Regions from separate parts of the Micromonospora sp. NPDC000668 genome, predicted to be linked through region 1. Evidence: predicted binding sites of a transcription regulator. Region 1 holds the regulator's gene; each other region holds the start of a gene.

Region 1 (9,586 bases):
GCGCAGCAGGTCCTTCGCGCCGGCCAGCGCGCCGGGCGCGCCGCGCACCAGCGAGTCGCAGTACCGACGTATCGCCGCGTCCAGCCCGTCCGCCGGGACGGCGGCGGTGACCAGGCCGATCTCGGCGGCCCGCCGGCCGTCGAAGGTGTCCCCGGTCAGGTACAACTCGGCGGCGGCGCGCGGGTGCAGCCGGGGCAGCACGGTCGCCGAGATGACCGCGGGGATCACCCCGATCCGCACCTCGGTGAAGGCGAACGTCGCCTCGTCGGCGCAGACCGCGAGGTCGGCGGCCGCGATCAGGCCCAACCCGCCGGCCCGCGCCGGCCCCGCCACCCGGGCCAGCACCGGCTTGGGGCACTCCCAGAGCGCGGCGAGCACCTCGCCCAGCATCCCGGCCGGCACCGTCCCGCTGGCGTACGCCAAGGCGGTCTCCTTCAGGTCCGCACCTGAGCAGAAGACCGGGCCGGTGTGGTCCAGCACGATCACCCGGACCGCCTCGTCGGCGACCGCGTCGGCCAGCCCACCCAGCAGCTGGGTCATCAGGGCTGTGGAGAGTGCGTTGCGGTTGTGCGGGCTGTCCAGGGTGAGGGTGGTCACCCCGCGGGCCGTGGCGACCCGCACGAGGACGTCGGGAGAGGTCATGCCGGGCACACTAGTGGCCATGCCCGGCGTCCTTCCAGATGGTGAGACCGTCCCCGTCGACGGATCGCTGCCCGCCACCGCCACCGCCGCGGTCGGCCAGCGCGGCTTCGGCGTGTACGTGCACGTGCCCTTCTGCGCCAGCCGCTGCGGCTACTGCGACTTCAACACCTACACGGCGAGCGAGCTGGGCGGCGGTGCCAGCCGTGAGGGGTACGCCGACACGGTGCTGGCCGAGCTGGCGCTCGCCGCCCGGGTGCTCGGTGACAGCCCACCGCCGCGGGTCGACACGGTCTTCGTGGGCGGTGGCACGCCCACCCTGCTCCCCGCCGACGACCTGGCCCGCATCCTCGACGGCATCGACCGCACCTGGGGGCTCGCCGCCGACGTCGAGGTGACCACCGAGGCCAACCCGGAGTCGGTCACCCCGGAATCGCTGAAGCTGCTGCGGGCAGCCGGCTACACCCGGATCTCGCTCGGCATGCAGTCCGCCTCCCCGGGGGTGCTGGCGATCCTCGACCGCAGGCACAGTGCCGGCCGGGCCACCGCCGCCGCCCTGGAGGCGCGCGACGCCGGGTTCGAGCACGTCAACCTGGACCTGATCTACGGCACTCCGGGGGAGCGGGCCGAGGACTTCGCCGCCTCGCTGGACCAGGTGGTGGCCGCCGGGGTGGACCACGTCAGCGCGTACGCCCTGATCGTGGAGGACGGCACCCGGCTGGCCGCCCGAATGCGTCGCGGTGAGCTGCCGTACCCCAGCGACGACGTCGCCGCGGACCGCTACCTGGCTGCGGAGGCCGCCCTCGACGCGGCCGGCCTGTCCTGGTACGAGGTCTCCAACTGGGCCCGCACCGACGAGGCCCGGTGCCGGCACAACCTGCTCTACTGGACCGGCGCGGACTGGTGGGGGCTCGGCCCCGGGGCGCACAGCCACGTCGGCGGGGTGCGCTGGTGGAACGTCAAGCACCCGTCGGCGTACGCCCAGCGGTTGGCCGCCGGCGCGTCGCCCGGCCTGGCCCGGGAGGTGCTCACCGTCGACGAGGCGCACATGGAGGACGTCATGCTCCGGCTGCGGCTCGCCACCGGGTTGCCGCTGGCGGTGCTCGACGCCACCGGCCGGGCCGGCGCCGAGCGGGCGCTGGCCGGCGGCCTGCTGGCCGCCCCGGAGTACGCGGCCGGCCGGGCGGTGCTCACCCTGCGCGGCCGGCTGCTCGCCGACGCCGTGGTCCGCGACCTGCTGCCCTGACCGTCGCGCCGCCCCCCGGTCGGCGCGACGGTGTGCCGGACCGGCCGGGGGAGCGGCCGGCCTGGATCACTTGATGAAGCTGCCGGAGAGCGGGTAGCGGTAGAGCTGGCCCTCGTTGGCCTTGATCCCGGCGATGATGCCGAACACGGCGCCGAGGATGATCGCCGCCGCGACCGGAATGAAGCCGATCACGATGCAGGAGAGCACCCAGCCGACCAGGCCGACGATCGACCAGATGAGCTGGAAGTTGAGCGCCGCCACCGCGTGCGCCCGAACCGTCGGGGACTGGTTGCCCCGGGCCAGCATCGCCACCAGCGGGCCGATCCAGCCGAGCACGCCGCCGCTGATGATCATCCCGGCGGCGCCGCCGAAGTGCGCGACCAGCGCCCAGGTCTTGTCCTCGTTGTTGGCGTAGCCGCCGCCGGGGCCGCCGTAGGCGCCACCGGGCGGATAGCCGCCAGGAGGGTAGCCCCCGGCTGGCGGATAGCCGCCCGACGGAGGGTAGCCACCCGACGGCGGTTGGTCACCAGTGGGCGGCGGATAGCCACCGGCCGGGGGATAGCCGCCCGGGCCGGGTGCCCCGGACAGTGGTGCGGTGGGTGGCTCGGCCGAGGCGCCCGGAGAGGGCGGCGGGGATGTCGGGTCCGTCGGGTATCCGCCGGGGTCTCCCGCGCCGGGAGGGCGAGGTGGTTCAGTCATGGATGTCACGGTAAGGGCCCGTGGCAACGCCGCACCAGAGCGACACCGCCGGGTCGGCCCGGCTGAACGGACAGCGACGACCTTGATCATCGCGCCGGCGGGTACGCCGACGTAGACTGGCACTCGTTACAGTCGAGTGCCAGGACGGTCCGCCGGCCCCACCGTGGCCGGCGGCCGACGTGCGACAGGAGGTGCGGAGGATGGGTCTCGACGACCGCAAGCTAGCCGTGCTCCGCGCCATCGTCGAGGACTACGTCTCCACCCAGGAGCCCGTCGGCAGCAAGGCGCTGGTCGAGCGGCACCAGCTCGGCGTCTCCCCGGCCACGGTCCGCAACGACATGGCCGTGCTGGAGGAGGAGGGCTACATCCGGCAGCCGCACACCAGTGCCGGCCGGGTGCCCACCGACCGCGGCTACCGCCTCTTCGTCGACCGGCTGTCCCGGGTCAAGCCACTCAGCCCGGCCGAGCGCCGGGCCATCGAGCGTTTCCTGGTCGGTGCGGTCGACCTCGACGACGTGGTGCACCGCACCGTGCGGCTGCTCGCCCAGCTGACCCGGCAGGTCGCCGTCGTGCAGTACCCGAGCCTGGCCCGATCCTCGGTGCGGCACCTGGAGCTGGTGCCGATCTCCACCACCCGGCTGATGCTCGTCATGATCGCCGACACCGGTCGGGTGGAGCAGCGGCTGGTCGAGCTGCCCGGGCCGGTGCCCGCCGACGACGTCACCGACCTGCGTCGGCTGGTCAACGAGAAGCTCGCCGGCGCCCGGCTGTCCGATACGCCGCCGCTGGTGCAGACGCTGGTCGAAGAGGCGCCGACCGAGCTGCGTCCGACGATGACCACCCTCGCCACGGTGTTGCTGGAGACGCTGGTCGAGCGGCACGAGGAGCGGATCGCGCTGGCCGGCACCGCCAACCTCACCCGGGGCGGCCTGCTCGACTTCCAGGGCTCTCTGCGCCCGATCCTCGAAGCGCTGGAGGAGGAGGTCGTGCTCCTCAAGCTCATCGGCGAGACCGAGCCGAGCACGACCCGGGTGCTGATCGGCGACGAGAACGAGTTCGACAACCTGCGCGCCGCCTCGGTGGTCAGCACCGGGTACGGCCCCGGCGCCACCATCGTGGGCGGCCTGGGGGTGCTGGGGCCCACCCGCATGGACTACCCCGGCAACATCGCCACGGTGCGCGCCGTGGCACGCTACGTGGGCGAGCTGCTGGCCCAGAACTGACCAGTCAGGGCCGACGGCCGGCTCCGGCCGACGACCGGCGCAACGCGAGACGAACATGAGGACACGGAACGCAGTGGCCAGGGACTACTACGGCATTCTCGGTGTGAGCCGGGAAGCCTCCGACGACGAGATCAAGCGCGCCTACCGCAAGCTGGCGCGCCAGTTCCACCCGGACGTCAATCCGGACCCGGAGGCACAGGAGAAGTTCAAGGACATCAACGCCGCGTACGAGGTCCTCTCGGACGACCGGAAGCGGCAGATCGTCGACCTGGGCGGCGACCCGCTCGCCCCCGGTGGTGGCGGCGGCGCTGGCGGTCCGGGCGGTCCGGGCGGGGCCGGCCCGTTCGTCGGTTTCCAGGACATCATGGACGCGTTCTTCGGCGGCGCGGCGGGTGGCGCCCGTGGCCCGCGTCCGCGGACCCGGCCGGGCGCCGACGCGATCCTGCGCCTGGAGCTGGACCTGCACGAGACGGCGTTCGGCGTCGAGGCGCCGATCACCGTCGACACCGCGGTGCTCTGCACCACCTGCTCCGGCGCCGGCACGGCCGCCGGCACCCACCTGGCCACCTGCGAGGCGTGCGGCGGTCGGGGCGAGGTGCAGTCGGTGCAGCGCACCTTCCTCGGCCAGGTGGTCTCCGCCCGGCCGTGCACCGTCTGCCAGGGCTACGGCACCACCATCCCGCACCCCTGCCCCACCTGCGCCGGCGACGGCCGGGTGCGTACCCGCCGCTCGCTGACCGTCAAGATCCCGGCCGGTGTCGAGGACGGCATGCGGATCAGGCTGGCCCAGCAGGGCGAGGTGGGCCCGGGTGGCGGCACCGCCGGTGACCTCTACGTGGAGATCCACGAGCGGCCGCACGACGTGTACTCCCGCAAGGGCGACGACCTGCACTGCCGGGTCACCGTGCCGATGACCGCGGCGGCACTGGGCACCCGACTGACCATCAAGACGCTGGACAGCGAGGAGACGGTCGACGTCAAGGCCGGCACCCAGCCGGCCAGCACCCTGCGGCTGCGCGCCCGGGGCGTGCCGCACCTGCGCGGCACCGGCCGGGGCGACCTCTACGTGCACCTGGACGTCCGAACGCCGACGAAGCTCGACCCGGACCAGGAGCGGATGCTGCGCGACTTCGCCAAGACCCGCGGCGAGGAGGTCGCCGAGCTGTCCAAGCAGGGCGGCTTCTTCTCCCGGATGCGCGACGCGTTCAACGGTCACGCCTGACCACTGCGGCTAGCCTGATCATCGTGTCCGCGCCGCTGTTCCTGGTCGAGTCCCTGCCCACCGCCGACGCGTTGACCCTCGACGGTCCCGAGGGGCACCACGCCGCCACCGTGCAGCGGTTGCGGGTCGGCGAGGAGTTGCTGCTCGCCGACGGCCGGGGCGGCACGGCCGCCGCCGTGGTCACCGCCGTCGGCCGGGGCAGCCTGGAGCTCACCGTCACCTCCCGGGGGTACGCGGACGCGCCCGTACCGCGGCTGGTGACCGTGCAGGGCATCGCCAAGGGCGACCGGGGTGAGCTGGCCGTGCAGGCGATGACCGAGGTCGGGGTCGACGAGATCGTGCCCTGGGCGGCGGCCCGTTCGGTGACCCAGTGGCGCGGTGACCGGGGCGTACGGGCCCGGGAGAAGTGGGTGGCCACCGCCCGGGAGGCGGCCAAGCAGGCCCGCCGGCCGTGGCTGCCGGTGGTGGCCGGTGCACCGGACGAGTCCACCGCCACGGTGGCCCGCCGGATCGCCGGTGCCGCCGCCGGGTTCGTGCTGCACGAGGAGGCCGAGGAGCGGCTGACCACGGCCGAGCTGCCGACCGCCGGGGAGATCGTCCTGGTGGTCGGCCCCGAGGGCGGCATCGACGCGGCCGAACTGACCGCGTTCCGCGCGGCCGGAGGCCGGCCGGTGCGGCTCGGGCCGGCGGTGCTGCGCACCTCCACGGCCGGGGTCGCGGCGCTCAGCGTGCTCGCCACCCGGCTCGGCCGCTGGTGACCGTCCGACAGCTGTACCCCGGCGGTCAGCTGCGCAGGTAGGAGGCGCCGTTGAGGTCGACGATGGTGCCGGAGGCCCACTCGGCCTGCGGCGACGCCAGCCAGTGCACCGCGGCGGCGATCTCCTCCGGCCGGGCCACCCGGTCGAACGGGCTCTGTGCGCGGATCGCCGCGCCGCTCTCGCCGCGCAGGTGCTCGGTGGTCATGTCGGTTGCCACGAAACCCGGCGCGACGGTGGCCACCGCGATGCCGTACGGCGCGAGCGCCACGGCGAGGGACTGGCCCAGCGCGTTCAGCCCCGCCTTGCTGGCGCCGTACGCCGGCTGCTGCGGCTCGCCGCGGAACGCGCCCCGGGACGAGACGTTGACGATCCGGCCGCCGCGCTCCCGCATGTGCTGGGCGGCGCACCAGATGACGTTGCCGGCACCGGTCAGGTTGGTCTCCAGCACCTGCCGCCAGCGCCGCTGCCACTGCTCGTAGGAGGCGCCGAAGATCGGGTGCGGGTCGTCCCGGTCGCCGTACACCCCGGCGTTGTTGACCAGCACGTCCAGCCCGCCGAGCAGCTCGGCGGCCCGGTCCACCATGGCCCGCACCGCGTCCGGGTCGGTGAGGTCGGCGCGGACCACCACGTGCCCCTCGCCGGGCAGCTGCGCGCGCAGCTCCTCGGCCGCGTCCGCCGAGTCGCGGTGGTGGATCGCCACCCGGTCGCCGCCGGCCGCGAACACTGTCGCCACCGCCCGCCCGATTCCGCGCGAGGCCCCGGTCACCAGTACCGCCCGATCCGTCATGCAGGGCATCCTGCCGTAGCCGTCGCGAACGCCGGGAAGGGACCCTTGCGCCACCGGAGGGGTTGACAGGGGGCCCTTTCCTTACACTGCCCGGATGGGATCCGACTGCCTGTTCTGCCGCATCGTCGCCGGGGAGATCCCGGCCACCGTGGTCCGGGAGACCGCCACCACGCTCGCCTTCCGGGACATCGGCCCGAAGGCGCCGGTGCACGTCCTGGTCATTCCGAAGGAGCACTACGCCGACGTCGCCACCCTCGCCGAGGGTGACCCGGCGCTCGCCGGTGAGGTGTTGGCCACGGCCGCCGCGGTGGCGGACGACGAAGGGCTGCTCGGCGACGGATTCCGGCTGATGTTCAACACCGGCGCGTACGGCGGCCAGGAGGTCTTCCACGCGCACGCGCACCTGCTCGGTGGCGCGCCGCTCGGCCCGATGCTCGCCCGGGACCTGGCGTGAGCACTGGACCGGGCCTCGACGCCCGCGTGGACGAGCGGCTGGGCCGCCTGGTCCGCCGGGTGCAGGCCGACGCCCGGGTGCCGGCGGTGTCGGCGGCGCTGCACCGGGCCGATCGGCCGCTGTGGCAGTGCACCGTGGGCGACACCGGCAGCGACAACGCGCTGGGACCGCGCACCCAGTTCCGGATCGGCTCGGTGACCAAGACGTTCACCGCGGTGCTCACCCTTCAGTGCCGCGACGACGGGCTGCTGGACCTGGACGACCCGGTGGGCCGGCACCTGGACCTGCCGGCGCACGGAGAGCTGACCGTCCGCCGGCTGCTCTCGCACACCGGCGGCCTGCAGCGCGAGCCGTTCGGTGACGTCTGGGACACCCTGAGCGCGCCGGACGCCGATCGGCTGGTGGCCGAGCTGGACCGGGCCGAGCGGGTGCTGCCGCCGGCCCGTCGCTTCCACTACTCCAACCTCGGGCTCGCCGTGCTCGGCCAGTTGGTCGCCCGCCTGCGCGGTGGCAGTTGGGCGCAGGTGCTCACCGAGCGGGTGCTGACGCCGTTGGGGCTGACCGACACCACGGTGACCCCCGGCCCGGCTGCGGCCACCGGGTTCCTGGTCGACGCGTACTCCGACGAGGCGCATCCGGAGCCGCCGACCGACTTCGGCGCGGTCGGCCCGGCCGCCCAGCTCTGGAGCACCGCGACCGACATGGCCCGCTGGGCGGCGTTCCTCGCCGACCCGGCGGCGCTCGACCCGGCCGGCGCGGTGCTCACCCCCGGCACCCTGGACGAGATGCGCTGGCCGCTGACCACCACCGACGAGACGCTCTGGGGCGCCGGCTTCGGGCTCGGGCTGATCCTCATCCCGCAGGGCGAGCGGGTGGTGCACGTGGGGCACGACGGGGCGATGCCCGGTTTCCTGGCCGCGGTCTACGGCCGGCGGGGTGGCGACGGCACGGCGGGCGCGATGGGTGCCGCGGTGCTCGGCTCCTCCGGCACGGCGGCCGAGCTGTTCGACCTGCCGCACCAGCTGCTCGCCGCGGCGGTCGAGCACGACCCGGCCGAGATCGAGCCGTGGCGGCCCGGCCCACCTGCTCCGGCGGCCCTGCGGGGCATGCTCGGCCGCTGGTGGGGTGAGGGTTTCGAGTACGTCTTCTCCTGGCACGACGGCACCCTGCGGGCGCGCGGGGCCGGCGACCCGGCGGGGCGCCCGCCAGCGGTGTTCACCCCGCTGCCGGACCGCCCGGACGTGTTCCGCACGGTCTCCGGCCGGGAGGCCGGCGAGCTGCTGAGGATGACCCGGGACGAGGCCGGCACGGTGGTCCGGATGCACTGGGCGACGTACCGCTTCTCGCGCCACCAGGAGACCTTCGACCGGTACGACTTCCGGTCCGGGAGTTGATCGCGGCCAGCGGAAATGGACACGATGCGGGCCGCGTTGACCCGATACGATGGGTGTAACGTCCGCACGCCGTGCCAGTAGAGCCGGCGCTGAGATCGAGAGCAGGTGCGCAGGGGCCTTCGGCCCGACCTATGACCGGCACCCCACCTCCCGGCCCGCCCCGGGTGCAGACCAGGATCACCGTGCCCGACTCGAAGATCATGGTCAATCTGCTTGGCGCGGGTGACGAGATCCTTCGACTCGTCGAACGCTCGGTCACCAGTGACGTGCACGTCCGTGGCAACGAGATCACCATCACCGGCGCCCCTGCGGACAACGCCCTCGCCGAGCGGGTCTTCAGCGAGCTACTCGAACTCATCGAGAAAGGCGAGACCCTGACCACTGACGCGGTAAGACGTACCGTCGGCATGCTCGAGCAGGGTAGCGCCGAGCGGCCCGCCGAGGTCCTGACGCTCAACATCCTCTCCCGGCGCGGGCGCACCATCCGTCCCAAGACGCTCGGGCAGAAGCGGTACGTCGACGCTATCGACTCGCACACCATTGTCTTCGGCATCGGCCCGGCCGGCACCGGCAAGACCTACCTGGCGATGGCGAAGGCCGTCCAGGCGTTGCAGGCCAAGCAGGTCAACCGGATCATCCTGACCCGACCGGCGGTTGAGGCGGGCGAGCGGCTGGGCTTCCTGCCCGGCACGCTGAACGAGAAGATCGACCCGTACCTGCGCCCGCTCTACGACGCGCTGCACGACATGCTCGACCCGGAGTCGATCCCGAAGCTGATGGCCGCGGGCACGATCGAGGTCGCCCCGCTGGCGTACATGCGGGGCAGGACGCTCAATGACGCGTTCATCATCCTGGACGAGGCGCAGAACACGACGCCCGAGCAGATGAAGATGTTCCTCACCCGGCTCGGCTTCAATTCCAAGATCGTCGTCACCGGTGACGTCACCCAGGTGGACCTTCCCGGCGGGACGACCAGCGGCCTGCGGGTGGTCCGGGACATCCTGGAGAACGTCGAGGACGTGCACTTCGCCCAGTTGTCCAGCTCCGACGTGGTCCGCCACCAGCTGGTCGGGCAGATCGTCGACGCGTACGCCCGCTGGGACGCCGAGCGGGAGAACCAGCAGGCGCAGGGTGTCCACGCCGTGCCCGGGCGACCCGCCCAGG
Region 2 (9,586 bases), on a different contig from region 1:
CGGCGAGCGCGTCGGCACCGAGCCCGCACCCGAGGTCGGCCAGGGTGCGCACGCCGGCCGCGTGCAGCCGGGCGGCGCGGCGGTCGGCGACCACCCGGCGGGTGGCCTGCTCCAGCCCGGCGCGGGTGAGGAACATCCCGGCGGCGGCCGGGCCGAACTTGCCGACCGCCCGGTGGCGCAGCTCGGCCTGGGTCAGTGCCGCCGAGGCCAGTGCCGGCGGCACGCCGGTCGCGCGCAGGGCCGACGCCGCGGCCAGCGGGTCACCGCCGGCCAGCCCGGCCGCCGCCGCGAGCGCGGCCGACCCCTCGGGGGTACGCAGCGCAGCGAGCTGGTCGAGATCCACCCGGTCATTGTCCCGGGCCGGCCGGGCTGGCTGGACGGTGGTGTCAGTCGGTGGGCGTGGCGGCGACGAAGGCCCGCCAGCTCGCCGGGGTGAAGGTGAGCGCCGGCCCGGTCGGGTCCTTGCTGTCGCGCACGGCGACCACGCCGGGCAGGTTGTCGGCGACCTCGACGCAGGCACCGCCGTTGGCGTTGCTGCGGGAGGCCTTGCGCCAGGTGGCGTGGGTCAGGTCCATGTCTGCACCACTTCCTCGATCAGCCGGGCGGACTGCCGGCATGGCAGTGCCTCGCCGGTCACAGTCTCCCAGCGCCGCTCCAGGGCGGCAACGTCGTTCGGGCTGTCCACGGTCTGCCCGCGGAGCTGGTTGTCCAGGTGGGCCAGCTCGGCACCGCTCTCAAGTCGGGCCAGGATGAACGGGCCATGGAGCCCGATGTGCCAGGGGGCGTCGGCCGGCACGACCCGGACCTGCACGTTCGGTGCGGTGCCCACGGCCAGCAGGTGCTGGAGCTGGTCGCGCATGGTCTCCCGGTCGCCGAGTTGGCGGCGCAGCGTGTGCTCCTCCAGCACCGCGACGAGCTGCGGACGCGGGTCGGCGGTCAGCAGCGACTGCCGGGCGAGCCGGGCCACCACCCGCGTCTCCACCTCCTCGGCGGTCAGCTCGCCGAGCACACCGAGCATCGCCCGCGCGTACCCCTCGGACTGGAGCAGGCCGGGGATCACCGTCGGGTCGTACCAGCGCAGCGCCGCCGCCTCCCGCTCGATCTCGTCCCACGGGCGGAACCAGTCGGGCGCGGCGTGGAAGCGGACCAGCTCCAGCATGCCGACGAAGAGGCCGCCGGTGTCCAGGATTGAGTCGATGCGGGCCAGGTAGTCCGGCTTGACGGGGCTCTGCCCGGTCTCGACCGCACTCACGTACGACGATGAGTAGTTGACCAGCTTGCCCAGCTCCTCCTGGCTGAGCCCGCGCGCCTGGCGTGCCCGGCGTAGCTGTTCGTGCAGGAACGTCAGGGTCGGTATCCGGGTCACTCGGCTCCCCTTCGTCGGCATCCGGTGGTGGCAACCGACGGTAGGGAGGTGGCCACGGTGCGGCGAGCTGCTCCCGGCGTGTTGCGGTAACGACTGGCGGAACTGTGGCGACACGGCGGAGGGTGCGTTGGCACTCTCCTTGACGGAGTGCTAGCCACGGAATAACCTGCGATTAGCACTCTCACCCTGAGGGTGCCAGCTCCCGGGTCTCACGACCCGGGTGCGAAACGCCAGGCGGACCGGCACCCGCGACGACGGCCCCGCCCGGTGGCATGAGGCAGATTGACGCTGGTTGGCCTCGCCGACCGGCAACGAAACCAGTACCCCAGGAGGGTATGCCCGTGACTACCGCGACCAAGGTTGCGATCAAGCCGCTCGAGGACCGCATCGTGGTCCAGGCGAACGAGGCTGAGACCACCACGGCGTCGGGCATCGTGATCCCCGACACCGCCAAGGAGAAGCCGCAGGAGGGCACTGTCCTCGCTGTCGGCCCGGGGCGCGTCGACGACAACGGCAACCGAGTTCCGGTTGACGTCAAGGTCGGCGACACCGTCCTCTACTCGAAGTACGGCGGCACCGAGGTCAAGTACGCCGGCGAGGAGTACCTGGTGCTCTCCGCCCGCGACGTCCTCGCGGTCATCGAGAAGTAAGCAACCGATCAGTGTCGTTGCCCCGGTCCGGCTCGCCGGGCCGGGGCAACGGCGCTTCGAAGGGACATTCATGGCGAAGATCCTTAGCTTCTCGGACGACGCCCGGCACCTGCTGGAGCACGGTGTCAACGCCCTCGCTGACGCGGTCAAGGTCACCCTCGGCCCGCGCGGGCGCAACGTCGTCCTGGACAAGAAATTCGGTGCGCCGACGATCACCAACGATGGTGTGACCATCGCCAAGGAGATCGAGCTCACCAATCCCTACGAGAACCTCGGCGCGCAGCTGGTCAAGGAGGTGGCGACCAAGACCAACGACGTCGCCGGCGACGGGACCACCACCGCGACCGTGCTGGCCCAGGCGATGGTCCGCGAGGGCCTGCGCAACGTCACCGCCGGGACCAACCCGGCCGGCCTCAAGCGGGGCATCGACGCGGCGGCCACCAAGATCTCCGAGGCGCTGCTCGGCCGGGCGGCCGAGGTCACCGGCAAGGAGTCGATCGCGAACGTGGCGACGATCTCCGCGCAGGACTCCACCATCGGCGAGCTGATCGCCGAGGCGATGGAGCGGGTCGGCCGCGATGGTGTCATCACCGTCGAGGAGGGCTCCGCGCTCACCACCGAGCTGGACGTGACCGAGGGTCTCCAGTTCGACAAGGGCTTCATCTCGCCGAACTTCGTCACCGACCTGGAGGGTCAGGAGTCCGTCCTTGAGGACGCGTACATCCTGGTCACCACCCAGAAGATCTCGGCGATCGAGGAGCTGCTGCCGCTGCTGGAGAAGGTCCTGCAGAACAGCAAGCCGCTGCTAATCATCGCCGAGGACGTGGACGGCCAGGCGCTCTCCACCCTGGTGGTCAACTCGCTGCGCAAGACCCTCAAGGTCTGCGCCGTGAAGGCCCCGGGCTTCGGTGACCGGCGCAAGGCCATGCTCCAGGACATCGCGATCTCCACCGGCGCCGAGCTGGTCGCCCCGGAGCTGGGCTACAAGCTCGACCAGGTCGGCCTGGAGGTGCTCGGCACCGCCCGGCGCGTCGTGGTCGACAAGGAGAACACCACGATCGTCGACGGCGGCGGCCAGTCCTCCGACGTTGCCGACCGGGTGGCCCAGATCCGCAAGGAGATCGAGGCCTCCGACTCCGACTGGGACCGGGAGAAGCTGGCCGAGCGGCTGGCGAAGCTCTCCGGCGGCATCGCCGTGATCAAGGTGGGCGCGGCGACCGAGGTCGAGATGAAGGAGCGCAAGCACCGCATCGAGGACGCCATCGCGGCGACCAAGGCTGCGGTCGAGGAGGGCACCGTGCCCGGCGGCGGCGCCGCCCTGGTGCAGATCCTTCCGGTGCTCGACGACGACCTGGGCTTCACCGGTGAGGAGAAGGTCGGCGTCTCGATCGTGCGCAAGGCGCTGGTCGAGCCGCTGCGCTGGATCGCGCAGAACGCCGGCCACGACGGCTACGTCGTGGTCCAGAAGGTTGCCGGCAAGGAGTGGGGCCACGGCCTCGACGCCGCCACCGGCGAGTACGTCGACCTGGTCAAGGCCGGCATCATCGACCCGGTGAAGGTGACCCGCAACGCGGTCACCAACGCCGCCTCGATCGCCGGCCTGCTGCTCACCACGGAGAGCCTCGTGGTGGAGAAGCCGGAGCAGGCCGAGCCGGCCGCCGGCGGCGGGCACGGCCACGGTCACGGCCACCAGCACGGCCCGGGCTTCTGACCCGGTAGCGGTACCTTCCCGGGGCACACCGTCGTATGACGGTGTGCCCCGGTCCGCGTCCGGGGTCAGCACCGAGCGCTGACGTGGTTGGCGGCCGGGCGAGATGACCGCGCACACTGGGCCGATGAGCACCATGTCGCGGCGGTACGCCGCGCTGGCCGGAGTCACCGCCGCCGCCGTCGCGATCGGGATCGCGGAACCGGTGGCGGTGCTGACCGGGCCCCGGTCGGCACCGTTGGTCGCGGTCGGCGGGGTGGTCGTCGACGCCGTCCCGGAGTCGCTGAAGCAGCTCGCCATCGACCTCTTCGGCACCGCCGACAAGATCGCCCTCCTGGTCGGCACCGCGCTGCTGCTGGGAGCGTTCGCCGCGCTGCTGGGAGTGCTGGCGGTGCGCCGGTTGGCCCTCGGCCTGGCCGGCATCGCGGCGTTCGCCGCCGTCGGCGTGGCCGCCGCGCTGACCCGTCCCGGCGCGGACGCCGCCGACGCGCTGCCGTCGCTGGTCGGCGGCGGCCTCGGCGCCCTGGTGCTGTGGATGTTCATCGCCGGTCCGCTGGAGCTGGACCCGTGGCCCTGGTCCCCACCCACTCCACCCACTCCACCCACTCCGGCCGCGCCGGCGGGCTCGGTGGGCTCGGACGGCTTGCCGGGCTCGGTGGGCTCGGACGGCTTGCCGGTCCCGGTGACGCCGGCCGCGCCGCCGGTGCCCGTTGGGCGGGCGTCGGACGACGGGGTCAACCCGGAGTCGCGGCGGAGATTCCTCACCGGCGCCGGGGTGTTGCTGGGCACGGCCACGGTGGCCGGACTCGGCGGGCGCTGGCTGGCCGGGCGGCGCGGCGTGTCCGCGGCCCGGGACGCGATCCGGCTGCCCGCGCCGGTCGCCCCCGCACCGGCCCTGCCGGCGGGCGCCGACCTCTCGCTGGCCCAGCTCGCGCCGTACGTCACCCCGAACTTCGGGTTCTACCGGATCGACACCGCGCTGGTGGTGCCGCAGGTGGACCCGGCGACGTGGCGGCTGCGGATCCATGGGCGGGTCGGCACCGAGCGCACCTACACGTACGCCGACCTGCTCGCCCGGCCGTTGGTCGAGCGGTACGTCACGCTGGCCTGCGTCTCCAACGAGGTGGGCGGGGACCTGATCGGCAACGCCCGGTGGCTCGGCGTACCCCTGCGTGAACTGCTGGACGAGGTCCAGCCGGACGCGGACGCAGACCAGGTCGTCGGCCGGTCGGTCGACGGCTGGACCTGCGGCACCCCCACCGCCGCGCTGCGCGACGGGCGGGACGCGCTACTGGCGATCGGCATGAACGGGGAGCCGCTGCCGGTCGAGCACGGCTTCCCGGTCCGCATGGTGGTGCCCGGCCTGTACGGCTACGTGTCGGCGTGCAAGTGGGTGACCGAGCTGGAGCTGACCCGGTTCGCCGACTTCGACGCGTACTGGGTGCCGCGGGGCTGGTCCGTCCAGGGGCCGATCAAGACCCAGTCGCGGATCGACGCGCCGCGCTCGCGCAACCGGCTGACCGCCGGCCCGGTGACGGTGGCCGGGGTGGCCTGGGCGCAGCACCGGGGCATCCGCCGGGTCGAGGTACGCGTCGACGGCGGCCCCTGGCAGGAGGCGGAGCTGGCCCCGACGGTGTCGGTGGACACCTGGGTGCAGTGGTCGTGGCGCTGGGACGCCACGCCGGGCGAGCACCGGCTCCAGGTCCGGGCGACCGACGCGACCGGGGAGACCCAGACCGAGCGTGAGCAGGGTGTGGTCCCGGACGGCGCCACCGGCTGGCACACGGTCACCGTCAACGTCCGCTGACCGCGGGGCGGCGGCGGTGCGGGGTTTCCCGTGGAGATCTTGGACAGTTTCCGCTCCGTGCTAACGGAAACTGTCCAAGATCCGTGCGCTCCGACCCGGAAGACGCGGAAACCGCGCCCCCAGCGGGTGGGGGCGCGGTTCGCGGTGTCGCGGGGGAGTGCCGGGTCAGGCGACGTTGCGCTGGGCCGGGACGGTCGACTTGTGCGGGTGGCCCAGTCGGGCCTCCAGTCGGGTCACGTCGACCCGGGCCTGCCGGCGGTCCGCCAGGTCCTCCCAGCCGACGGCGAGCAGGCGTAGCCGCTCCGACTCGCTGAAGCCACCCCACACGCCGTACGGCTCGCGGACCGACAGCGCATGCGCGGCGCACTCGGCACGGACCGGGCAGGCACGGCAGACCGCCTTGGCGGAGGACTCCCGACGCAACCGGGAGGAGCCCCGCTCGCCATCGGGGTGGAAGAACTGAGCGCTGTCCCGCCCACGGCAGGCACCGAGACGCTGCCAGTCCCAGAGATCGACGATGGGTCCGGGCAGTCTACGTACGTTCGACATCAGCACCCCTCCTCCCGCGCGGCACCGCGAGATCCTTGTGGCCGGCTTCCGGGCGGCGGGCCGCGCAGGCGCACCGTTTCCGGCCTGGATTTCTCGGTACCCGGGCTGTCCCCGGCTCACACTTCTGTGATCGAGAACGCCCCAGAACTTGCGGCTTTTGACCCATCTGTCGGAAAAGTTCGGAGGATTGCCGGGAACCCCCTCCCCGGCCGACCCCGTCATGGTCTGCTCGTGGTCGGAGAGGAGATCACAGTGCGTAGCGTTCTTGTGTGCGTTCGGACACCACTCGCGGCCCAGCACCTGACTTCCGCGGCCGCGCGGCTGGGGTTGTCCGCGATCGTTCGTACCGCTGTCTCCGATCCCGAGGTGATGCTGCGGCTGGCCGAGCGGCCGGCCGACGTGGTGCTGGCCGACACGGCCCTCACCCGGCCGGACAGCGCCGGCTTCGTGCGCCGGGTGCTGGCCCGCGCGCCGCAGGCCGCGGTGCTGCTGCTCGGCGCCGAGGAGTCCGAGGCGGCGGCGGCCACCATCAGCGCCGGCGCCCGGGGCCTCATCCAGAACGCCGACCACGACCTGACCAGCGCGGTGGCCAAGGCCCTGCTGCTGCTCACCGCGCCCGGCCGGGCCACCCGGCAACGGGCCACCGATCCGGCCCGGGACACGGCGGCGGTCGGGGGTTCCGCCCGCTCCGCGCCGTCGCTGCGCGGCTCGGCCGAGCCGGGCTGGGCCGCCGCGTCCGCCGAGGGCCCGGCTGGTGTGCCGTCGGTGCCGGTGCAGCGGGGCGACGACGAGCCTGAGCCGGCGACCGGTGAGTCGGCGACCGACCAGCAGAGCGACCCGCCCCGTCCCAACCCGGCTGCCCGGCCCGCCCGGGCGTCGATCGGGCTCACCGAGCGGGAGCTTCAGGTGCTGCTGGGCATGGCCGAGGGCAAGAGCAACGCGGAGATCGGCCGGGAGTTGTTCGTCTCGGAGGACACCGTCAAGACCCACGCCCGCCGGCTGTTCCGCAAGCTCGGCGCCCGGGATCGCGCCCACGCGGTGGCCGCCGGGTTCCGCGCCGGCCTGGTCGCCTGACCCACCCACCCACCCACGTGCCTGATCGTGCTCGATCCAGGATGCAGTGGCCTCCCCGAACCGGGAGGCCACTGTTTCCTTGTCGCAGCACGATCCTGCCGGCGCGAACGCCGGCGGGGTCAGGACGGGGGTCAGTCGGTGGAGGGGGAAGCGCCCGGCTCGTCCTCGGTGCCCTCGGTCAGGGTGTCGTGCACCCCGTCGGCGTACCCGCGGGCATAGTCCCAGGTCACGTAGTGGTCCGGGTCCGGGTCGTACGCCGGCTCGTGCACCCGGGGGCGGCCCGAGTTGAGCAGGTGGCGCAGGTTGCCCCGGAGCAGATCCCAGTCGAAGTAGTGCGGCTCTCGGCAGTCTTCGCATTCGATGACCAGCCCGCGGACCCCGATCGGTGCCAGCAGCGCCTGGTAGATCTCCAGGTCGGCGAGGTCCTCCAGCACATCCTGCCGCTCGACGTCGGTCAGCGGATCCGGCGTCGCGTCGTCGCCCGGATCGTCCAGCCCCGCGGTCGGGTCGGCCGGGTCGCCGTTGAACGGGTCGATGGGCTCCTCGTGCACCCCCTCACCGTAGACCCAACGCGGCGGGGACGTCCGCCCCCGGCACCGCGCCGGGCCGGCCCGCCACCGGCAGAGGTCGCCCAGCTCACTGGGTACGATGGGACGACGTGCCGGCACCGTGGCATGTTCCGGTGCCCGCCCGCGCCACCTCGCTGAAGCCCATCCGAGCAGCTCAGGGGAGCAATCGTGGAAAATTCGCCCAACAACGATCTTCCGGCCGGCGCCGAGCACGCCGACCTGGGCGGCCACCTGCCCGAGCTGCCCGCCGGCTCGGCCCGGGTGGTTCCGCTCGGCCTCACCTTCGATGACGTGCTGCTCCAGCCGGGCGAGTCGGACGTGGTTCCGAGCCGGGTCAACACCCGCACCCGCCTCACCCGCAACATCGAGTTGACCGTCCCGCTGCTCTCCAGTGCCATGGACACCGTCACCGAGGCGCGGATGGCGATCGCCATGGCCCGCCAGGGTGGCATCGGCGTGCTGCACCGCAACCTCTCGCTGGAGGACCAGGCCCTCCAGGTCGACCTGGTCAAGCGCTCCGAGTCCGGCATGATCACCAACCCGGTGACCGCCAGCCCCGACGACACCCTGCGCGATGTCGACGAGCTGTGCGGGCGGTACCGGATCTCCGGCGTGCCGGTGGTGGACGGCGACGGCCAGCTCGTCGGCATCGTCACCAACCGCGACATGCGCTTCGTCTCCGAGCCGAACACCCCGGTACGGGAGATCATGACCCGGACGCCGCTGGTCACCGCCCGGGTCGGGGTGAGCAAGGACGAGGCACTGGACCTGCTGCGCCAGCACAAGATCGAGAAGCTGCCGATCGTCGACGACTCGGGCCGGCTGCGCGGGTTGATCACCGTCAAGGACTTCACCAAGAGCGAGCAGTACCCGGACGCCACCAAGGACGACGCGGGCCGGCTGCGGGTGGCCGCCGCCGTGGGGGTCGGCGAGGACGCGTACAAGCGGGCCCGCACCCTGGTCGACGCCGGCGTGGACGTGCTGATCGTGGACACCGCGCACGGCCACCAGCGGGCCGTGCTGGACATGGTCCGGCAGCTCAAGAAGGACGTCGCCATCGACATCGTGGGCGGCAACGTGGCCACGTACGCCGGCGCGCGGGCGTTGGTCGAGGCCGGCGCCGACGGGATCAAGGTCGGCGTGGGTCCGGGCGCGATCTGCACCACCCGCATCGTCGCCGGGGTCGGCGTGCCGCAGATCACCGCGATCATGGAGGCGGCCCGGGCCGCCCGCCCGGCCGGCGTGCCGGTGATCGGCGACGGCGGCATTCAATACTCCGGCGACATCGCCAAGGCACTGGTCGCCGGCGCCGACACGGTGATGCTCGGCAGCCTGCTGGCCGGCTGCGAGGAGAGCCCGGGCGACCTGATCTTCATCAACGGCAAGCAGTACAAGGCGTACCGCGGGATGGGCTCGCTCGGAGCGATGCAGTCCCGGGGCCAGGCCAAGTCGTACTCGAAGGACCGGTACTTCCAGCAGGACGTGCTCGCCGAGGACAAGCTGGTCCCCGAGGGCGTCGAGGGCCAGGTGCCCTACCGGGGCCCGCTGTCCGCGGTCGCCCACCAGCTCACCGGCGGGCTGCGCGCCGCGATGGGGTACGTCGGCGCGGAGAGCATCCCCGAGCTGCACCGGCGTGGCCAGCTGATCCGGATCACCGCGGCCGGGCTCAAGGAGAGCCACCCGCACGACATCCAGATGACCGTCGAGGCGCCCAACTACCACTCCCGCTGACCATCCCCCAACAACCTGGAGTCCCCCATGCGTGACGTGGTCGAGATCGGGCTGGGCAAGACCGCGCAGCGCGGTTACCACCTGGACGACATCGCCATCGTGCCGAGCCGCCGGACCCGGGACGTCGACGAC
Region 3 (9,586 bases), on a different contig from region 1:
ACGCCGGTGTCGGTGAAGCCGAGCCGCTGGTAGGCCCGGTAGGCGCGGTTGTTGCCGACCACCACCTCCAGCAGCAACTCCGGCCGGCCACAGGCGCGCGACCAGGCGGCCACCTCGTCGACCAGCTCACCGAGTAGCCCCATGCCCCGCCAGGCCGGCGTGACGTAGACGGCGTAGATCACGGTCAACCCCGCCTCGTACGGCGCGGCCGTGCCCCCGGCATGCCCGACCAGCCGGCCTCCCGGGTCGGCGATGAACTGCGCGGTACCGGACCCGGTCGCGGTGGACGCGACCCGGGCGGCGTACTCGGTGTGGGAGCGGGCCGCGGCCTCGGCCACGGTCTCCAGGAAGGCCAGCGGTGCGTCGGCGAGCATCTCCAGGCGCAGCGCCCGCATCCGGGCGGCGTCCTCCGGCCGGACCCGACGGACCTTCGCCTGCCGGAGGGCGACTCCGCCCGGATCGGTGGTCATGCCCGCATGCCTATCACAGGGGTGGACGACGGTTTCGGCGTGCTCGATCGCCGCCGGACGGCCGGCGGGCTGCCCGCGCCGTGGTAGTCATGAGCGTGGATCGGGTTGATCGAAAACGAGGCCGACTTCGTGCTGTCGGAAACGGCGCCGATGCGCCCGATTTGTGGTCGTGCGCGGCCGTCACTCCTCGTGTAGCGTGCGATTTCGGTCACCTGTTTCAGCGGTAGTCATCGATCGCCGAGGCGGTGGTCCGACGGCGCCGGCCCGTGCCGCGCGCTAGGGGCATGGCACGCCGCGCAGAGTGAGGAAGTGCACCGTGGCACAGGGCACCGTGAAGTGGTTCAACGCCGAAAAGGGTTACGGCTTCATCGCCGTCGACGGCGGTCAGGACGTGTTCGTCCACTTCTCCGCGATCGAGATGGACGGCTACAAGGCGCTGGACGACGGTCAGCGGGTGGAGTTCGAGATCGCCCAGGGCCAGAAGGGTCCGCAGGCGGAGCGGGTGCGCGTCGTCGCCTGAGCGGGCACCGCCAGTAAGGCCGCCGGCCCGGGGCTGCGCCGCGCGGCTGGACCCTGGAGGATCGTGAACCGTTCCAGCCGTTGCTGAGGAGGGTTCATGTCCGACCAGCCGCCCCCGGCCGCCCCACCACCGGGTCAGCCCGACCCGTCCGGTCCGCCGCCCGGTGGTGACCCGACCGCGCCCGGTGCCGCTGGGCTCCCGCCCGGGGGCACCCCGCCCGGCTGGGATCCGACCGCGCTGCCCGCTTCGGCTGGAGGCCCGCCGCCGGGCAGTCCGCCCGGCTGGGATCCGACCGTGCCTGCTTGGGGGCCGCCACCGGGCGCGCCGCCGCAGGGCTGGGTGTTCCCGCCCACCGGCGGCTACCCGATCGGCTCCGGGCCGTACGGCGGGCAGCACTGGTATCCCGGGCCACCGGCCGCCGGGTGGTACCCGCCCGGCATCGACCCGTCCGACCGGCTGGTCACGCCGCCCGGCGCCGGGCTGGGCGGTTGGTTCAACCGGTGCCTGGGTGCGCTCCAGCGCGGTTGGCGGTTGCTGCTGCCCATCCTGCTGCTCACCCAGGTGCTGCCGGCGGCGGTGCTGTCGGTGCTCTCGCTCGGGCTGGATCCGACCGCGGAGTGGGACACGAACGCCGTCGACGAGTCGACCTCGCTGCCCGACAACTTCTTCACCGACCTGGCGTCCTTGTTCCTGGTGATCATCGTCGGCAGCGTGCTGATCGGGTTGGTGCAGTCCGTGGGCTGGGCCGCCGGCAGTTGGGTGATCACCCGTCAGGCGGCCGGTGGGCCGGTGAGTTTGGGTGAGGCGCTGCGCTACGGCCTGCGCCGGGCGCTCGGGCTCTGGGGGTGGACGCTGGCGATCAGCCTGATCGTCGGCCTGGGCATCTGCTTCTGCGTCCTGCCCGGCATCTACCTCACCTTCGCGCTTAGCATGGCCGGGCCGGTCTATCTCTTCGAGCGGCACAACCCGATCGGCCGGTCGTTCAGGATGTTCCACGACCGGTTGGGGCTGCTGCTGGGGCGGGTGGCGCTGGTGGGGGCGGTGGTGATTGTCGGCACCTTCGTCGCGAGCGTGCTGGAGGGGGTCGGCACCGCCCCGTTTGGAGTCGATCCGCTCGCCGCTCCAGGTTCCGCGATCGGCGTGGTGCTGGTCCTCGCCCTCGGAGCGGTGCTGGCCCTCCCCGCCTATCTGGCGCAGATGGTGGGGCTGCTGGTGACGTACGTCGAGCAGCGGGCTCATGAGGGGCCGGTGAACAGCGCCGGGCTGGCCGCGGAACTCGGCTGACAGCGGCAGTCGTGCTTGCACTCGGCAGGGGAGAGTGCTAAACAAGGTATTGGCACTCGCATACCGCGAGTGCCAATGGTCGGGACGGTGGGGCCAGGTTGCACCGGCGTGGAGACGCCGGGGCGGCACATGGCCGGTCGTCGCGGGCTATCCGGCCCGGCCGAAGGACGTCGTCGTCGCCAGGTGGCGACGTCCCAAGGTGCGTACACCAGGCGGCCCATTCGAGGCACACATCTCGGGTGGCCCGTGAGTGTCCAGGAGGACAACGCCGTATGGCCAAGATGATCGCGTTCGACGAAGAGGCGCGCCGCGGCCTCGAGCGAGGCATGAACCAGCTCGCTGACGCCGTAAAGGTGACCCTCGGCCCCAAGGGCCGCAACGTCGTGCTCGAGAAGAAGTGGGGTGCCCCCACCATCACCAACGATGGTGTGAGCATCGCCAAGGAGATCGAGCTCGAGGACCCGTACGAGAAGATCGGCGCTGAGCTGGTCAAGGAGGTCGCCAAGAAGACCGACGACGTTGCCGGTGACGGCACGACGACGGCGACCGTCCTGGCCCAGGCCCTGGTTCGTGAGGGCCTGCGCAACGTGGCCGCTGGCGCCAACCCGATGGCCCTGAAGCGGGGCATCGAGGCCGCGGTCGCGAGCGTCTCGGAGGAGCTGTCCAAGCTCGCCAAGGACGTCGAGACCAAGGAGCAGATCGCCTCCACCGCCTCCATCTCTGCTGGCGACAGCACCGTCGGCGAGATCATCGCCGAGGCGATGGACAAGGTCGGCAAGGAAGGCGTCATCACCGTCGAGGAGAGCAACACCTTCGGCCTGGAGCTTGAGCTCACCGAGGGTATGCGCTTCGACAAGGGCTACATCTCGGCCTACTTCATGACCGACCCGGAGCGCATGGAGGCCGTCTTCGACGACCCCTACCTCCTGATCGTCAACAGCAAGATCTCGTCGGTCAAGGACCTGCTCCCGATCCTGGAGAAGGTCATGCAGTCGGGCAAGCCGCTGCTGATCATCTCCGAGGACATCGAGGGCGAGGCCCTGGCCACCCTGGTCGTCAACAAGGTCCGGGGCACCTTCAAGTCCGTCGCCGTCAAGGCGCCGGGCTTCGGTGACCGCCGCAAGGCCATGCTCGCCGACATCGCCATCCTCACCGGTGGCCAGGTCATCAGCGAGGAGGTCGGCCTCAAGCTGGACGCCGTCGCCCTCGACATGCTGGGCCGCGCCCGCAAGGTCGTGGTGACCAAGGACGAGACCACCATCGTCGATGGTGCCGGCGACGCCGAGCAGATCCAGGGCCGGGTCAACCAGATCCGGGCCGAGATCGACAAGAGCGACTCCGACTACGACCGGGAGAAGCTGCAGGAGCGGCTGGCCAAGCTGGCCGGCGGCGTTGCGGTGATCAAGGTCGGCGCGGCCACCGAGGTCGAGCTCAAGGAGCGCAAGCACCGCATCGAGGACGCCGTTCGCAACGCGAAGGCCGCCGTCGAAGAGGGCATCGTCCCGGGTGGTGGCGTCGCGCTGGTGCAGGCCGGCAAGACCGCCTTTGACAAGCTGGACCTGGTCGGCGACGAGGCGACCGGTGCCAACATCGTCAAGGTCGCGCTGGACGCCCCGCTGCGGCAGATCGCCGTCAACGCCGGCCTCGAGGGCGGCGTTGTGGTGGAGAAGGTCCGTAACCTCGAAGCGGGTCACGGCCTCAACGCCGCCAACGGCGAGTACGTGGACCTGCTGGCCGCGGGCATCATCGACCCGGCCAAGGTGACTCGTTCGGCGCTGCAGAACGCCGCCTCCATCGCGGCGCTCTTCCTCACCACCGAGGCTGTTGTCGCGGACAAGCCGGAGAAGACCCCGGCTGCCCCGGCTGGCCCGGGTGGCGGGGACATGGACTTCTGAGTCCAGTTCCGACACCGAACGGGGCGGGCCGCTGACGCGGTCCGCCCCGTTCGTCGTCAGGTGGGCAGGGGGCGCTGGTTGCGCCGCTTCTGCGCCCGGTCGTACGGCGGAGGCAGTTGGATGGGTGCGTCCACCATCTCCTGCGGCTCCTCGATCACCGGTTCTGCCATCTCGGCCAACTGCTCGGCGTCGCCGTAGTCGAGCCGGTCGAACGGCAGTTGGCCGGGGAGTTCGCCGACCGGTTTCCAGGTGACGGGCGGGCCGTCCTCGGTCTGGTCGTCATCCGTGGTCATGGCTGCCTCCTCTACCGAAACGGTAGGGGGCGTCGATGCCCGACGCGGGCGAATGGGACTATCTGGGTCTATATCCTATTCGCCCGTTATTTGCCGTTGAGCGTCCGTCGGTACAGGAAGAAGACCCGCTCGATCCGGGCGCCCGCGCTGCCCGAATAGAACGGCACCGGCCCGACCCAACCGATCTGCGCCCGGTCCAGCCCCGCCGACTGTTGGTCGCGTAGGCAGCGCCGCAGCAGCACCCCGCCGATGCCCGAACCCTCGGCGGCCGGCGCGGTGCCCATCGGCCCGAACCAGCTCGGTCGGGACGAACCGTAGGCGGCGAAGCCGAGCAGCTCGCCAGCCCGCTCCGCCAGGTGGCAACCGGCGCCCTCGCGACCCACCGACCCGGCCAGCTCCCCGTCCCACGCGCCACCGAAGGTGGACCGGGCGAACGCGGCCAGCGCCGGTAGGTCCGCCGGCTCGGCCCGACGTACCGTGATGCCCTGCCCGGCCAGCCGCCGCTCCGCCGCCTCGGTGGACCGCAGCGCCGGCGACTCGTCGTACGACAGATCGGCGGTCATGTTCCAGGCGGTCCGATCCTGCCGGTAACCCAGTGCCAGGGCGGTGCAGACCGCCGGCGTGTAGCGCACGTCGATGCCCGGCCAGGCGTAGTACGGCGGGTTCCCGGCCAGCAGCACCTCGGTCGCCCCGCGCTCGGCGAGCACCTGCTCGGCCCGCTCCAGCAGCGCCCGGCCGACACCCCGGCGACGCTGCTCCGGAAGCACCGCGACCAGGTCGACGTGCCCGAGGCCCGGGTCGGCCGAAGACACCGAGCAGAGCAGCACCCCGACCAGGTCCCCACCCCGGTACGCGCCCAGCCCGACCACCAGCCGGTCGGCGGCGGCCCGGGGCCAGAGCGCGTCCACCACGGGCCCCGCCTCGGTGGCGTCCTCCGGCAGGTCGAGCGCCTGCTCGCAGAGCCGCACCACGGCGGGGGTCAGGTCGACGGTCAGCTCGGTGATGGTGATCTCGGCGTCCATGGTCGCGACCCTAGATCACCGAGTACCGGTTTCGACTCCCGCCATCGTCTCGATGAGGACAACCGCAGGCTCAGGGCCGGGCGGCTCGGACGGCGGCGTAGGCGTCGACCTGGCCGGCCCCGGTGACGTTCGCCGGGCCGCCGCAGGCGTCCGCCGTGTTGCGGGAGCGGTAGGTCGGCACGGCCGGCGTGGCGGTGTCCCGCAGGATCTGCCGGGTCCGGGCCAGGTCGCCGACCAGCGCCGGGTTCGCCGACCACATCAGCGCCACCACCCCGGCCACCTGCGGGGTAGCCATCGAGGTGCCGTCGAGCGCGGCGTACCCGCCGCCCGGCATGGCCGACACCACGTCCACGCCCGGCGCCAGCACGTCCGGCTTGCGGGGGCCGCCCGGTACCGGCCCCCGCGAGGAGAACTCGGCAACCCGTCGCTGCGCGTCCACCGCGCCCACGGTCAACACGTCCGGGTACGGCGCGGGCGGGTCGGCGATCGACTCGCACCATGGGCCGGTGTTGCCGGCCGCCGCGACGACGAAGATCCCGGCGGCATCCAGCGCGGCGGTGGCCGGTCGCAGCACACCCGGGTCGCAGCCCTCGATCGGTGGGCAGCCCCACGAGTTGGTCAGCACCTGCGGGGCGCGCTCCGGCCGGCCGTCGGTGAACGGGTCACCGCCGGCCGGGAAGGGCGCCAGCATGAACTGAAGGCAGTCCAGGTAGTGCCCCGGGCTGCCCAGGTTGCGGTCCAGGTTGACGCAGCCCACCCACTGCGCGTCCGGCGCCACCCCGATGCCGCCCCGCCCGACCGCGCTACCCACCGTGTGGGTGCCGTGCCCGCCCTGGTCGGTCGGGGTCCGGGTGCCGTCCCACGGGTCGAACCAGGAGTCGTCCCCGCCCCGGAACCCGGCCCGCAGCGCCGGATGGGTGCCGTCCACCCCGGAGTCCGAGCTGCCCACCACGATGCCCGCGCCGGTCACCCCGAGCTGCGACCAGACCCGGTCGGCGCCGAGTTGGCGGATGTTCCATTCCGGACCGGTCGGCGCGGGGGCGGTGCCCCGGCTCTGCCCGGCCGGGGCCGGCAGTGGCCGCAGTCGCTGGCTGACCAGCACCCGGGCCACCCCCGGTCGGCGCTCGAGCCAGGCCCGCACCGCCGGACCGCCGTCCACCTCGACCGCGTTCACCAGGTAGTACGACACCGGGTTGAGCCGCAGCCGGGTCAGCTCCCGACGGAGGTCGGCCTGGCTCCGGTCGGCGGTGGTCACCAGTCGCCGGTACACCTCCGCCGCCCGGGCGTCCCGCCCCGCCCGGCCCGGCACACCGGCCGGCACGCCGGTCAGGTCGGCCTGCTCGCGCAGCACCACCAGCAGCCGTTCGCCGTACAGGCCGGGCTGCCCGGGCCCGACGTCGACGACGACGGCCGTGACCAGCAGCACCACTGCGGTCAGCGCGGCCATCCGCCGGCTCGGCGTGCGGGCGGCCGGCCGGGCCAGCAGCAGCGCGTACCCGATGGCGACCAGGACCGCGACGGCGAGCCCGACACCGGCGGCGGCCGCTACCCAGAACGGCACGTCGCGGGTGCCGGCCAACAGCACGCTGATCTCTTCCGGGTCGGTGAAGGCCAGCGGGCCGAGCGCGGTCAGGCCCACCAGCCAGCCGGTCGCCGCCCGACCAGCGCGCCCGGCGTCCGCCGTCGGTTCCCCGGCGTCTGCCGTCCCGTCGGCGGCCGGACGCCAGGTCGCGGCCCACAGGGCGGCCAGCGCGAAGCCCACCGGCGGCAGGGTCAGCAGCGCGGGTAGCTGCGCGCCGGACTGGCCGGTGCCGGCCGCGAGCAGCAGCAGCGTCACCCCGGCGACCAGGCCGCCGACCAGGACCAACCGGGCCGGCCGGGGAGGCCGGCCGATCGCGAACCGGGACCAGAAGGCGGCGTCCAGCAGCGTCGCGGCCAGCGCGCCGAGTGCGGCCGCCGCCAGCAGGGCGAGCGCGGTCTCCAGCAGGCCGCCGAGCGCGCCCAGCCACGCCCACGGCAGCAGCAGCGCCAGCCCGGCGGCGACCGCGAGCAGCGGCACCGGACCGGGCCGGGCCGGCCTCCGCCCGGGTCCGGCCGAGCCGCCGATGATGTCCGCCAGCGCGGCGCTTCCAGTCGGCTCGGGGGCACTGGCGATGTCGCCGGGCGCGGCGCTTCCGATCGGGGGTGCGGCGGCGTCCCTGCCGGGCGTCGCGCCGATCGACCCGCCGGACGTTGAGCGACGCGCCGAGCGGCGTGCCGTCCAGCGCAGGACGAGCGCGGTGAGCGCCGCCGTGGCGGCCAGCGCGGCGAGGTACGCCTCGTGGTGCACCGGCGGCACGATTCGCAGCAGCGTGAGCACACCGAGCGCGAGCGCCCCGCCCAGCCAGGCCCGGCCGGTGGCGCGGACCGCGGCCGACCGGGGCAGCAGGGCCAGCAGCAGCGCGGGCGTGCCCACCAGCACGACGGTGGCAAGGCCCAGCAGCGGCCAGAGCGAACCGATCCGGTCCCGTCCGAAGCCCAGCAGCACCTGGTCGGTGAGCCAGCCACCCGCCTGGGTGGCCACGGTGACCCCCACCGTCCAGCAGCCGGCCAGCACGGCCGCGACCACCGGCCACGGACTGGCCCGGCCCGGGTACGACGGCTGGTGGTGCGACGGTGGACCAGCGGGTGACGGAGAGCCGACCTGCATGACGTGAACAGTACGGGGCGGGCGGCGCATGTCGGCACGATGGCATCGGCGGTTACGGTGGACAGGTGCGCGACCCCAATATCTCCCGATCCGTAGCCGGTCAGCTCTCGCCGGTCCGCCGCGCTGCCGACCTGCGCCGACTCCGCGGCGAGCGCTTCGACGTGCTGGTCATCGGGGGTGGGGTGACCGGTGCCGGCGCCGCCCTGGACGCGGCCTCCCGAGGCCTGAAGGTGGCCCTGGTCGAGGCACGCGATCTTGCCGCGGGCACCTCCAGCCGGTCCAGCAAGCTCATCCACGGTGGCTTGCGCTACCTGGAGCAGTTGGAGTTCCACCTGGTCCACGAGGCGCTGACCGAGCGCGGCCTGCTGGCCACCCGGCTCGCGCCACACCTGGTCCGCCCGGTGCCGTTCCTGGTGCCGCTGCCGGCCGGTCGGGGCCTGCGGGACCTGCCCGCCCGGATCTTCCGCCGCTCGTACTACGGCGCTGGCGTCGCCGCCTACGACGCCTTCGCAGGGGTCTTCGGCGGTGGCCGGGGCATGCCTCTGCACCGGCACCTGACCCGCGAGGGTGCGCGGCGGATCTTCCCGAGCCTGCGGGCCGACGCGCTGGCCGGGGCGATCCGGTACTACGACGGGCAGGTCGACGACGCCCGGCTGGTGGTCACCCTGGCCCGCACCGCGGCCAGCCTCGGCGCCACGGTGGTGAGCAGCGCCCGCGCCGTCGGGCTGATCCGGCAGGCGCGTGAGGTGACCGGCGTCCGGGTCCGCGACCTGGAGGCGCCGGCCGGCTCACCGGACGCGGAGTTCGAGGTGCACGCCCGCACCGTCATCGCCGCCACCGGGGTGTGGAGCGACGACATGTCCCGGATGCTCAACGACGTGGGCCTGCGGCCCGGCGTCCGGGTGCGCGCCTCCAAGGGGGTGCACCTGGTGGTGCCCCGCTCGGCGATCACCGGCGAGACCGGGCTCATCCTGCGTACGGCGAGCTCGGTGCTCTTCGTCATCCCGTGGGGCGGGCACTGGATCATCGGCACCACCGACACCGACTGGCGGCTGGACAGGTCCCACCCGGCTGCCTCGGCCCGCGACATCGACTACCTCCTGCAGCAGGTCAACGTCGTCCTGGACCGGCCGCTGACGACCGCCGACATCGAGGGCGTCTACGCCGGGCTGCGCCCGCTGCTGGCCGGCGAGGCCGACTCCACCTCGAAGTTGTCCCGGGAGCACGCGGTCTTCGAGCCGATGCTCGGGCTGCTGCTGGTCGCCGGCGGCAAGTACACGACGTACCGGGTGATGGCCTCCGATGTGGTCGACCGGGCCGCCCGGCGGCTGGGCGGCGCGCGCGCCTCGCGCACCGCCGACCTGCCGCTGCTCGGCGCCGACGGCTACCCGGCCATGTGGCGGGACCGGGCCG

The links. Region 1 encodes HrcA, which represses chaperone genes, less so after heat shock. Its sites were predicted from a motif close to GGTTNGCACNCTCNNNNNGAGNGTGCNAACC; they were not measured.
Positions count from the first base shown of each region.
Region 2: a site for HrcA is predicted at 1,537-1,567, ahead of groES (co-chaperone GroES). Genes of this name have one in related genera too.
Region 3: a site for HrcA is predicted at 2,322-2,352, ahead of groL (chaperonin GroEL). Genes of this name have one in related genera too.

Region 1 is NZ_JBIAYP010000001.1:1,934,350-1,943,935, reverse strand. Features, by position in the region: gene ACFY29_RS09040 (enoyl-CoA hydratase-related protein) at 1-642, opposite strand, end outside; gene hemW (radical SAM family heme chaperone HemW) at 662-1,885, shown strand; gene ACFY29_RS09030 (DUF4870 domain-containing protein) at 1,952-2,584, opposite strand; gene hrcA (heat-inducible transcriptional repressor HrcA) at 2,785-3,807, shown strand; gene dnaJ (molecular chaperone DnaJ) at 3,881-5,029, shown strand; gene ACFY29_RS09015 (16S rRNA (uracil(1498)-N(3))-methyltransferase) at 5,053-5,787, shown strand; gene ACFY29_RS09010 (SDR family NAD(P)-dependent oxidoreductase) at 5,813-6,574, opposite strand; gene ACFY29_RS09005 (histidine triad nucleotide-binding protein) at 6,669-7,028, shown strand; gene ACFY29_RS09000 (serine hydrolase domain-containing protein) at 7,025-8,422, shown strand; gene ACFY29_RS08995 (PhoH family protein) at 8,554-9,586, shown strand, end outside.
Region 2 is NZ_JBIAYP010000003.1:514,288-523,873, reverse strand. Features, by position in the region: gene ACFY29_RS18620 (methyltransferase domain-containing protein) at 1-343, opposite strand, end outside; gene ACFY29_RS18615 (DUF397 domain-containing protein) at 387-575, opposite strand; gene ACFY29_RS18610 (Scr1 family TA system antitoxin-like transcriptional regulator) at 566-1,366, opposite strand; gene groES (co-chaperone GroES) at 1,702-2,016, shown strand; gene groL (chaperonin GroEL) at 2,087-3,727, shown strand; gene ACFY29_RS18595 (molybdopterin-dependent oxidoreductase) at 3,852-5,531, shown strand; gene ACFY29_RS18590 (WhiB family transcriptional regulator) at 5,697-6,080, opposite strand; gene ACFY29_RS18585 (response regulator transcription factor) at 6,333-7,154, shown strand; gene ACFY29_RS18580 (DUF5319 domain-containing protein) at 7,286-7,705, opposite strand; gene guaB (IMP dehydrogenase) at 7,892-9,454, shown strand; gene ACFY29_RS18570 (GuaB3 family IMP dehydrogenase-related protein) at 9,482-9,586, shown strand, end outside.
Region 3 is NZ_JBIAYP010000003.1:857,404-866,989, reverse strand. Features, by position in the region: gene ACFY29_RS20315 (GNAT family N-acetyltransferase) at 1-470, opposite strand, end outside; gene ACFY29_RS20310 (cold-shock protein) at 787-990, shown strand; gene ACFY29_RS20305 (hypothetical protein) at 1,087-2,274, shown strand; gene groL (chaperonin GroEL) at 2,547-4,169, shown strand; gene ACFY29_RS20295 (hypothetical protein) at 4,226-4,462, opposite strand; gene ACFY29_RS20290 (GNAT family N-acetyltransferase) at 4,549-5,484, opposite strand; gene ACFY29_RS20285 (S8 family serine peptidase) at 5,555-8,173, opposite strand; gene ACFY29_RS20280 (glycerol-3-phosphate dehydrogenase/oxidase) at 8,254-9,586, shown strand, end outside.